3 regions of the Psychrilyobacter piezotolerans genome follow, and region 1 is predicted to be linked to each of the others. Evidence: riboswitches for the same ligand, from Rfam matches in the RefSeq annotation. Region 1 holds a riboswitch; each other region holds the start of a gene.

The links. Region 1 has a riboswitch for lysine ahead of kal (3-aminobutyryl-CoA ammonia lyase). Riboswitches for the same ligand answer to the same signal wherever they lie in the genome.
Region 2: linked by a shared signal. The riboswitch ahead of nhaC (Na+/H+ antiporter NhaC) and the one ahead of kal (3-aminobutyryl-CoA ammonia lyase) in region 1 are both predicted to bind lysine.
Region 3: linked by a shared signal. The riboswitch ahead of DYH56_RS12210 (Na+/H+ antiporter NhaC family protein) and the one ahead of kal (3-aminobutyryl-CoA ammonia lyase) in region 1 are both predicted to bind lysine.

What each region holds. Positions count from the first base shown of each region.
Region 1 covers NZ_QUAJ01000002.1:134,646-137,920, reverse strand. Annotated here, with positions in the region: gene kdd (L-erythro-3,5-diaminohexanoate dehydrogenase) at 1-642, opposite strand, end outside; gene kce (3-keto-5-aminohexanoate cleavage enzyme) at 655-1,470, opposite strand; gene kal (3-aminobutyryl-CoA ammonia lyase) at 1,481-1,852, opposite strand; lysine riboswitch at 1,944-2,126, opposite strand; gene amrA (AmmeMemoRadiSam system protein A) at 2,541-3,065, shown strand; gene amrS (AmmeMemoRadiSam system radical SAM enzyme) at 3,070-3,275, shown strand, end outside.
Region 2 covers NZ_QUAJ01000001.1:98,418-101,692, reverse strand. Annotated here, with positions in the region: gene DYH56_RS00465 (GlmL-related ornithine degradation protein) at 1-171, shown strand, start outside; gene orr (ornithine racemase Orr) at 168-1,232, shown strand; lysine riboswitch at 1,281-1,464, shown strand; gene nhaC (Na+/H+ antiporter NhaC) at 1,570-2,985, shown strand; gene DYH56_RS00450 (sodium:solute symporter family protein) at 3,080-3,275, shown strand, end outside.
Region 3 covers NZ_QUAJ01000024.1:19,570-22,844, forward strand. Annotated here, with positions in the region: gene DYH56_RS12205 (glycosyltransferase family 9 protein) at 1-96, opposite strand, end outside; gene DYH56_RS12210 (Na+/H+ antiporter NhaC family protein) at 196-1,932, opposite strand; lysine riboswitch at 2,056-2,230, opposite strand; gene DYH56_RS12215 (YeeE/YedE family protein) at 2,293-3,275, opposite strand, start outside.

The DNA.
Region 1 (3,275 bases):
AACTTTACCAGAAGCCCCGGCATTTACCATGGCTTGATAAGCACATAAAACACCAGATTTTCCACCTCCGCCAATAATACAAACAGTGTCACCTTCTTTAACTAATCTTTCTACCTGTGCAGGAGCACCGGCTACATCCAGTGCAGCTAAAGCTAATTTTTCAGGAATATCTGCAGGTAATACAGAATATATACCAGTTTCAAAAAGGATAGCCTGTCCGTCTATATCAACTTGGTCGTTGGATACATTTACATTTTTAATCTTATTGATTTTTAATGGTGTAAGGGACAATGAAACTAAGGTAGCTAATTTATCTCCTACTTTTAAAGATTTATCAGGAAAATCAGGACCTATCTCTTTAACAACACCTATCAGCATTCCTCCAGACCCGGTTACCGGATTTTGCATCTTTCCTCTCTCTCCTACAATCTCATTGATCATAGTGGTCATCTTATCTATATCCTTGTTGCATGCTTCCTTTATTTGTGTGAATGATGCTGAATCAATATTTAATGTCATTACATCTAATAATAACTCGTTGTTTTTAATCTTCATTGTATTGTCAATTTTTAATGCAGCCTGTGGCATAGTTCCCATAGGTTCTATTACTCTGTGTGTTCCAAATGGACATCCTTTTATCATTTTCTCTCCCCCTTATAATCCTAATATGGCTCTTGCTTCTGCTGGTGTAGCTATTTGCCTGCCCAGTTCCTTGGCAATCCTTACTACCTTAGCTACCAAGACACCGTTAGATTCAGCTAAGACACCTTTTTCTAAATAGATATTATCTTCAAAACCAACCCTCACATGACCACCGCTTATGATAGCTGCTGCTGCCAACGAAAACTCAAATCTTCCAAGACCGGCAACTGAATAAGTAGAACCACAAGGCAAACTGTCTCTTAAAAATAAGAAGTCTCTCAGATCTCCTCCGATACCACCGTTAACTCCCATTACAAAACTAAAGTGCATAGGCGACTTAATAAACCCTTTTTTATTTAGTCTGACAGCCATCTCAATCATCGATTTATCAAAACACTCCAGTTCAGGTTTGACACCTCTTTCTATCATTTTTTCACCAAATTCTTTGATGGTATTTTCTGTGTTGGTAAAGACTTCGTCCCCGCCGAAATTTAAAGTCCCGCAATCCAGTGTTGCCATCTCAGGATGTAATTCTGTAGGCTGCAGTCTTTCTTCATTGGTCATCCCTACAGCACCCCCGGTAGATGGCTGGACGATAACGTCCGGACATTTTTCTTTTATGGCGTCCATACATATTTTAAATCGTTCCTTTGACTGGGTAGGAGTACCGTCATCCTCCCTTACATGAAGATGTATGATACTGGCTCCCTCTATATATGCCCCATATGCTTGCTCTACTATTTCTTCTACAGTATAAGGAACGTTAGGATTGTGTTCCTTAGTTACCTCAGCTCCACATATGGCAGCTGTTATGATTAATTTTTCCATCTTTTGCCCCCTAATTTCTTTGTTTATCTTTAGGTGTAACACAAGTTCCAGTGGCTCTGCAGACAACAACTGCTTTCTCTAAGACTTCACACGCAGAATCACTGATATCAGGTCTGGGAACGATTACTTTTCTAGCTTCAAAAACCATCCTTCTGGATGTATTACCAACTTTTTCTATATGACCTACAGCTTCGATAAAATCACCTGCATATACCGGAGCCATAAACTCAACGTTGTCATAAGCTTTAAATAATCCCTCGTCCCCATCTTGTCTGATAAGCAGTTCAGTAGCTACATCTCCAAATAAACCTAACATTCTGGCTCCATCCACTAAATTACCGCCATAATGAGCATCGTGGGTACTCATCCTCAATCTAATCATTACTTCTTTCACAACTCATTCCCCCTTTTTTATTTTTTTGCATCAAAAAAACACCTATCCATGATTTAAGACAGAAAATCACCAAGAACTAAAAAGAAATAGCTCTCCACAACTAAAGTTGTGACAGTCAAGATGGATTTTCCCATATTGACCAAGGTTAGCTCTATATAGATCCAACCTTTCGGCAATTAAGTCCTTCACTTTTAACTTCGCAAGATCTTCCGATCCTTTGAATGTTAAAAGTTACCACAATAAATGCTCCTCTATTATATATTTGATTTATGTTACCTATCTAAAAAAATGAAAACTCATTCATAGATTCGTTCTAATACATTTTTACTATATAAAGAACACAAAGTCAAGTGAAAAAAATATTTATATCCTTATTAGAGGAAATAAAAAGAAAAGTCTTTTTATGACGGTATTTTTTTATTTACTTATCCAGTTGATAAACTTAGTTTTTTAAGCTAACTTTATTAAGGAAAAATGAAGATATGACTGCAATATCTGTACTATTAAAAAAAAATAATATATTTAAAATGAATAGTTACCATAATAAAGTTATATAATTAGTTGAAAAATTAAATTTTATTTTCCCATGATAAATATATAAATTTAATAAAAGAGGAAGTTTATTAAATTTATGAAATAAAGAATAAGGAATAAATATTTTTTAGGAGGTGGTTGTGTGTATAAACCAAGGAGTATCTATGTAAAAGTAGCTTTAGAGAGTATTTTAAACAAATTAGGTTTAGGCGGACAAAGTGAAGAGGAAGATAAATATCAGGAAATGGAAGATCTGATGGAAAAAAAACCTTGTTTTGTCACCCTGTACAAGGAGAATTCCCTAAGGGGATGTATAGGAACCATGGTACCATACAGGGAAAATTTATTGGAGGAGATAAGGGCAAATGCCATCTCGGCTGCCTTCAATGATCCTAGATTTGAACCCTTAAAAAAAGAGGAATTAGAATGGTTGGAAATTTCTGTAGATGTCCTTTCCCCTATGGAGGAGATAGAGGATATAAAAGAATTAGATCCTAAAAAATATGGTATCTTAATCAGTGATGGAAGATCCCAAGGGGTACTTTTACCGGATTTAGAAGGGGTAGATAGTGTGGAGCAGCAGATAGAGATAGCCATGAATAAAGCCGGGATAACCCGTCAACCTGGATTGGTTATTAAAAAATTTACTGTAAAAAGGTATAGGTGAAAAGATGAAAGAAGCTATGTTTTATAAGAGATTAGAGGGTGAAAGAGTAGGATGTGAGTTATGTCCCCACAGGTGTATCATAGAGGAGGGTCGTGTGGGCAGATGCGGGGTAAGGAAAAACATATGGGGAAAATTGATAACCCAAAATTATGGAGTAGTTTCGGCTCTCAATATAGACCCCATTGAAAAAAAACCATTTTACCATTTTTA
Region 2 (3,275 bases), on a different contig from region 1:
GTAGCAATGAGCAACAAGGGAGATAAACTTCTGCCTACACCAGAGGTAAAAATATTGATAGATAATGATTATATTATGGCTTCTTTGGGAGTCCTATCAAAATATAATAAAGAGTCAGCTGTTAAATTACTCAAAAAAAGTTTAAGGATAGAGGAGGTGGAAACTTTATGACTGAATACCCAAGGGTAGTGGTTGATTTGGATAAAATTAGAAAAAATGTAAAAGTTTTGACAAAAAAATGCAGGGAATCCCAGATAGATGTAGTGGGAATAACCAAAGTTTTTTCTGGAAATATTGAGGTAGCTAAGATATTAGTGGAAGGAGGAGTAAAATATTTAGGAGATTCCAGGGTAGAAAATTTAAAAAAATATGAAAGCTTAGATGTTCCCAAGGTAATGATCCGTCTGCCTATGAGTTCCCAGATAAAAGAAGTGGTAAAACATGTGGATATAAGTTTAAACAGTGAAATATCTACTATAGCTCTTTTAAATGAGGAGGCAGGAAAACAATATAGAGTCCACAGAATTATTCTGATGCTTGAATTAGGAGACCTCAGAGAGGGAATCCTGCCTGAAGATGTAGAGAGCTATATGGATCAGATAAGTTCTATGCAAAATATTAAATTAGAGGGGATAGGTGTGAATCTCACATGTTATGGTGGGATCATCCCCAGCTTCGATAATTTAGAACAATTAGAAAAAATTGCGAATTTAATAGAGAAAAAATATGATTTAAAATTGAATATTATCTCAGGAGGGAATTCCAGTAGTTTAGATCTTTTGTGGAAGAAGAAGATGCCGCCAAAAATAAATAACCTAAGGTTGGGAGAAGCCCTTATCTTTGGGAGGGGAACAGCCTATGGAAAAAATCTAGAAGGGTGCTTCTATGACAGTGTAAAATTAGAGGTAGAGATAATAGAACTGAAAGAAAAGGAGTCCTATCCAGTGGGAGAAATTGGGCTCAATGCTTTTGGGAAAAAACCTGTATTTATCGACAGGGGAAAGAGAAAACGTGCTATATTAGCCATTGGAAAACAAGATGTAGACCAGTCTAACTTAGAAGCAATGGATGAAAAATTAATAATATTAGGTGCCAGTAGTGATCATTTGGTGCTGGATGTAACCGATTCAAAAAGGGAATATAAGGTAGGAGATATAGTGGAATTTAAGTTAGATTATGGTTCCCTTTTGCAGTTAACCACATCACCCTATGTAAAAAAAGTGTTTAATTAAAATTGACAGAATTAATAAATTATTATAGAATAACTTTCAGAAAAGAAAAATTTAGATAGAGGTTGCAAATATTAAAGAGTAATTATAGGTTAGTCATGACAAGCGTTGATCCTAGAATGAAAGGTAAATTTGCCGAAATGCGAAGAAAAGAGTCAAAATTCTTTGTGTTGGGATTATGGATAAGATCCATAAGACTGTCACCATATAAAATTGGTGATGTGCTATTAAATGATTTTGAGCATAGACTTTATTTAAGTTTTATTGTTGGGGGTTATTGATAGTGTTATCGATAGCTCTTTTTGTTACTTATAAATAAAAAAATCAGGAGGAATTGATTATGGGGAGTAAGATGAAAAAGGAAACGACACTGATGTACGCACTGATACCGTTGTTATTTTTAATAGGGAGTTTATTTTATGCAATTCAAATTGCACACATTGATGTACACATACCTATCTTAGTATCGGCATTTTTCGCAGCAGGAGTAGCTATATTTGGTCTGAACTACACATGGAATGAGATAGAAGAAGGAGTAGTTGAAACTATCAAGATGGCTTTAGGTGCAATTATAATTCTTATGATAATCGGAATGGTAGTAGGAACTTGGATTCAATCTGGTGTAGTACCAACTATGATCTTTTATGGATTAAAGATCTTGTCACCGGGAATATTTTTACCGGCAACTCTTATTATATGTGCTATTGTATCGGTGGCTACCGGTTCGTCATGGACAACAGCAGCAACAGTTGGTATCGCACTTATTGGTGTAGGAGAAGGACTGGGAATACCTAGACATATAGTAGCAGGTGCTATTATTTCCGGAGCATATATGGGGGATAAATTATCACCATTATCGGATACGACGAACTTAGCACCGGCAATGGCTGGGACAGATTTATTTACTCATATTAAACATATGCTGTATACAACAGTACCTAGTTTCATCATATCTATAATTTTATTTGGATTTATCGGGACTAAATATACAGGAGCAGCATTAAATACAGAGATGATCGACGGAATATTAAGCACTCTAAGTGGAAACTTTAATATCAGCCCACTACTATTATTAGTACCGGTTATTGTAATCGGGGCAGTAATAATGAAAGTTCCGGCAATACCCGGATTATTCGGTGGAGCTATCCTAGGTGGAATAGCTGCAATGATCTTCCAAGGAGCATCATTAGCTACGGTATTTTCGACTTTACACTATGGATACGAAGGTGAATCAGGGTTAGAAATGGTAGACTCTCTATTAAATAGAGGAGGACTAGACTCTATGATGTGGACTGTTTCATTAATTATTTGTGCCATGATCTTAGGTGGAATAATGGAAAAAACACAAATGTTAGAAACTTTAGCACTGAAGATTTTATCTGTGGCACATACTACTGGAAACTTAATATTAGTAACTATATTAACACCAATTTTTGTAAACTCAGTAGCTGGAGACCAGTATCTTGCCATAGTTGTGCCTGGAAGAATGTTTAAAGGTGCCTATGAAGAAAAAGGATTACACCCTAAAAACCTTTCCAGATCATTGGAGGATGCAGGAACCCTTACATCACCATTGATCCCTTGGAATACATGCGGGGCATATATGATCGCTACCCTGGGGCTGGCACCATGGACTTATGTTCCATATTGTTTCTTGAACTTAATCAATCCAATTGTAGCTATAATCTATGGGTATACAGGATTCTCTATTGAAAAGATAGAAAAGAAAAAGGTAGAAGCAGAAGCAGAAGTATAGAAAAAAGATAAAAATCCCTCCTAATTTTAGGAGGGATTTTTTACTTTGAAAAATATGATATAATATCTATATTATAGTTTTTAGGAGTGTTTAAATGAATCAGGTAATTTTAAGTTTGTATTTTTTTATAGTTATTTTTATAGGTTATAGTTCTTACAGGAAAATCAAAGGATCGAGAGATTATTTTATAGCAGGAAAAGATGCAGGTGTAAGGGAGATAGCCGGAAGTCTTTTGGCAACAGTATTGGGAAGTTCAGCGATTATAGGAAGTGTTAATTTTTCCTATGCCA
Region 3 (3,275 bases), on a different contig from region 1:
ATTTTTTTCTTTTAATTTTTTCAGGATTGGGGTGGTCAAGATAACATCCCCTATTGAACTCAGTCTTATTATTAATATTCTCATTTTTTCCCCCAATCTATAATTACACTAGTTTTTTATCATTTTATTATACCATAATTATTATTCAAAATAAAAAAAACCTAGTCGGGTTTTCGACTAGGTCTCCTAAATTTTCTATGCTAATTCCACTTCTTCTTTTACCACCGATACTTCCTCTACAGACTTACCTGCAAACCTTACAGTAAGTATAGTAACCAGTACGGATATAGGTAAAACGATATAGATAGATATTCCCATCCCAACTGGCAGATATCCAAATAATACTGTGATAGCTCCTACCACAAGTGCATATATAACTTGAGTTTTAACATGCTCTATATGATCACATTCAGCTCCCATGGATGAAAGAATAGTTGTATCGGATATCGGTGAACAATGATCCCCGAAGATAGCTCCTGTAAGAACTGCTCCTATACTCATTACTATATATGATGATAATGTTTCTCCCGATAACCCGGCCCCTCCACCGATGGCATTAGCTAACGGTATTGCCAGGGGCATCAATATTCCCATAGTTCCATATGATGTTCCTGTAGAAAAAGCAATTACAGATCCCAAGACAAATATTATAGATGGCAGAATTGATTTTGGTATACTTCCAGCCAGTGCATTTACCAGGTATACCGATGTTCCTAATTCCTTTATCAGAGAAGTCAGTGACCAGGCCAATAATAAGATAACTCCTGTGATCACCAATGATTTCATCCCGTGTACCCAGGTATCGACAGCCTCTGAAAACTTAAATATCTTCTTAGATATTCCCATAATGATAGCTACAATGGAAGCAAACAATGCTGCCTGGAATATTACCAATGATGCATCGGCATTTCCAAAGGTTTCCCTGATGGCATAAAATGACAGTGGAGAATTATTTACAGTCTCCAGTACCGCTCCCTCTAAATAACCCTTTCCATTCAGATAGAAACCTACAAAAGAACCTACGATCAATACCATGATAGGTATGATGGCGTTCCATATGTTCAATGCCACTCCCTCTTTGGGAGCTATCATCGCAGCTTCCTCAGGAGAAACTTTAGCTGCTGAACCGCTTGTTACCTGACCGGTTGTTCTGGCTCTCATTTCAGCTTTGGCCATGGGACCAAATTCTCTCAAGAAATATGCTGTAGAAGCCACAAATATCAGCATCAGTATATTATAAAATCTATATGGAATTGTTTGTACAAAGATACTGTATGCATTTATATTATCCATTCCTATCAGTGAATATCCGTCTTTTATTACCGATATTTCATATCCTACCCAGGTAGAGATAAGGGCTATCCCTGCAATCGGAGCTGCAGTGGAATCTATTATAAATGCTAATTTTTCTCTGGATATTCTCATCTTATCCGTTATGGGTCTCATAATCGGTCCTACAATAAGTGCATTGGCATAGTCATCGAAGAAGATAAATAATCCCATAACCCAGGTGATCAATTGAGCTGATCTGGGAGTTTTTGCTCTTTTGGCCAAAGATTCTGCCACAGCTCTTGCTCCCCCCATTTTAGAGATCAATGCTACCAATCCCCCTATAGTTAAACACTGTAAGATTATACCTGCATTCCATGAATCTGCCATGGACCCGATTACCCTGTTGGTTATATCGGAAAATCCTCCCAATAGACTAAATAAATAATTTTTCCCCTGAGTTATTCCCAGTAAAAACGATCCTGAATAGATTCCTATAAACAATGACAAAATTACATTCTTAGTGATAAAAGCTAAAGTTATAGCTACAATTGGTGGCAACAGTGTCCACATCCCTAAATTTAACGCTGCCTCTGCCGAATCTGCTCCAAACCCCAAACTACTCATAACTCCTAACAACAATACAATTATTATACCTCTCATATCTTTCCTCCTTGATGTTTTGAAGAAAGGAGATCTTTTAACTCAAAAAAAGAGTTATCGGATCTCTACCGATAACTCTAATTTATAAACCTATAGTTATGTATAATAGGCTCTATCTTAAAATCATTCGACAGCTCCCCATTATCATCTGATAATGACAGTCCTACAGATATTATCCATAGTCCCAACCTAAGATTTCGACAAATCTTAAATTTCGGCAAAACTTCCTTTCTTTTGGTCTCAAAGTCTATCCGACTCCTCCAAAATACTCCTAAGGTTTGCAACCTCTATCTTCATTCATATATTTTTATGTTCAGACTAGTATATCCATTTCAGCTATATTTGTCAAACATATTTTAATTATTTTATTTTTACTGCAACTCTGTTTCCTAAAATTCCTCCACCTACTAAAGCAGCAAAGAAAACCCATCCGGATAGTGAGAAGTTTGCAATTGGAGTATATAGTGCTCCTACATTACAACCGTTTGCAAGTCTAGTTCCTAATCCCATTAATATTCCACCCATAGCATATAAAGCTACCTGTTTAGGTGTAACTTTAATTTCACTTGTCACTACACTTTTAAATGTCCCGGCTAAAAGTAAGCAAATTACCGTTCCTACCATGATCCCTACATTTTGAACATTGATTGGATGGTTGAAAAATGGCATTGTGTATAATTTTACTGGGAAGTTAGTAAAGTTAGATAATGATTCAGGTGATACTCCGAATACCATTAAGAATCTTCCAAACCACCATCCGTAAGGCGTAGAAGCTCCCCATCCGGCTTTAGTTACACCCATTAATAATGTGAATATAACTGCTATTACTGCAGCCCCTACTCCCATACTCCAAGGTTTAACAAATAATTTTACATATGTCTCTTCACTTAATAATTTGAATTCTTTATTACTCTCATCCTTTTGAGTGACGATTTTAACCTGCTCTATTTCACTGGGTACCCCTGTAAAAGTTCCTGAGATTTTTCTAGATGATTCGTATTTTTTAGATAAATAAACTACAATACCACATAGGAATGAAGTTAATAAAACTGCTCCTAAATATCCGTCTAATCCATCCCATTTGAATAAGTCCGGGAAATAAACTCCGTTATATAACTTTGCTCCTGTTTCAGAGGTGAACCATGATTTTCTGATCCAATCCGTTGGAATACCGGCATCTTTTACCCAAGTTGCTGCTCTTTGGAAAGGAAACCCTAGGAAAACACCCATACCGAAAAAGATAAGAGTTATAAAACCTCTTGAAAATCCAGTAACAACATCTGTTAAAACTCCCGATGCACAACAAACTGAAAATGTCATACCAAATCCAAACATGATTCCAC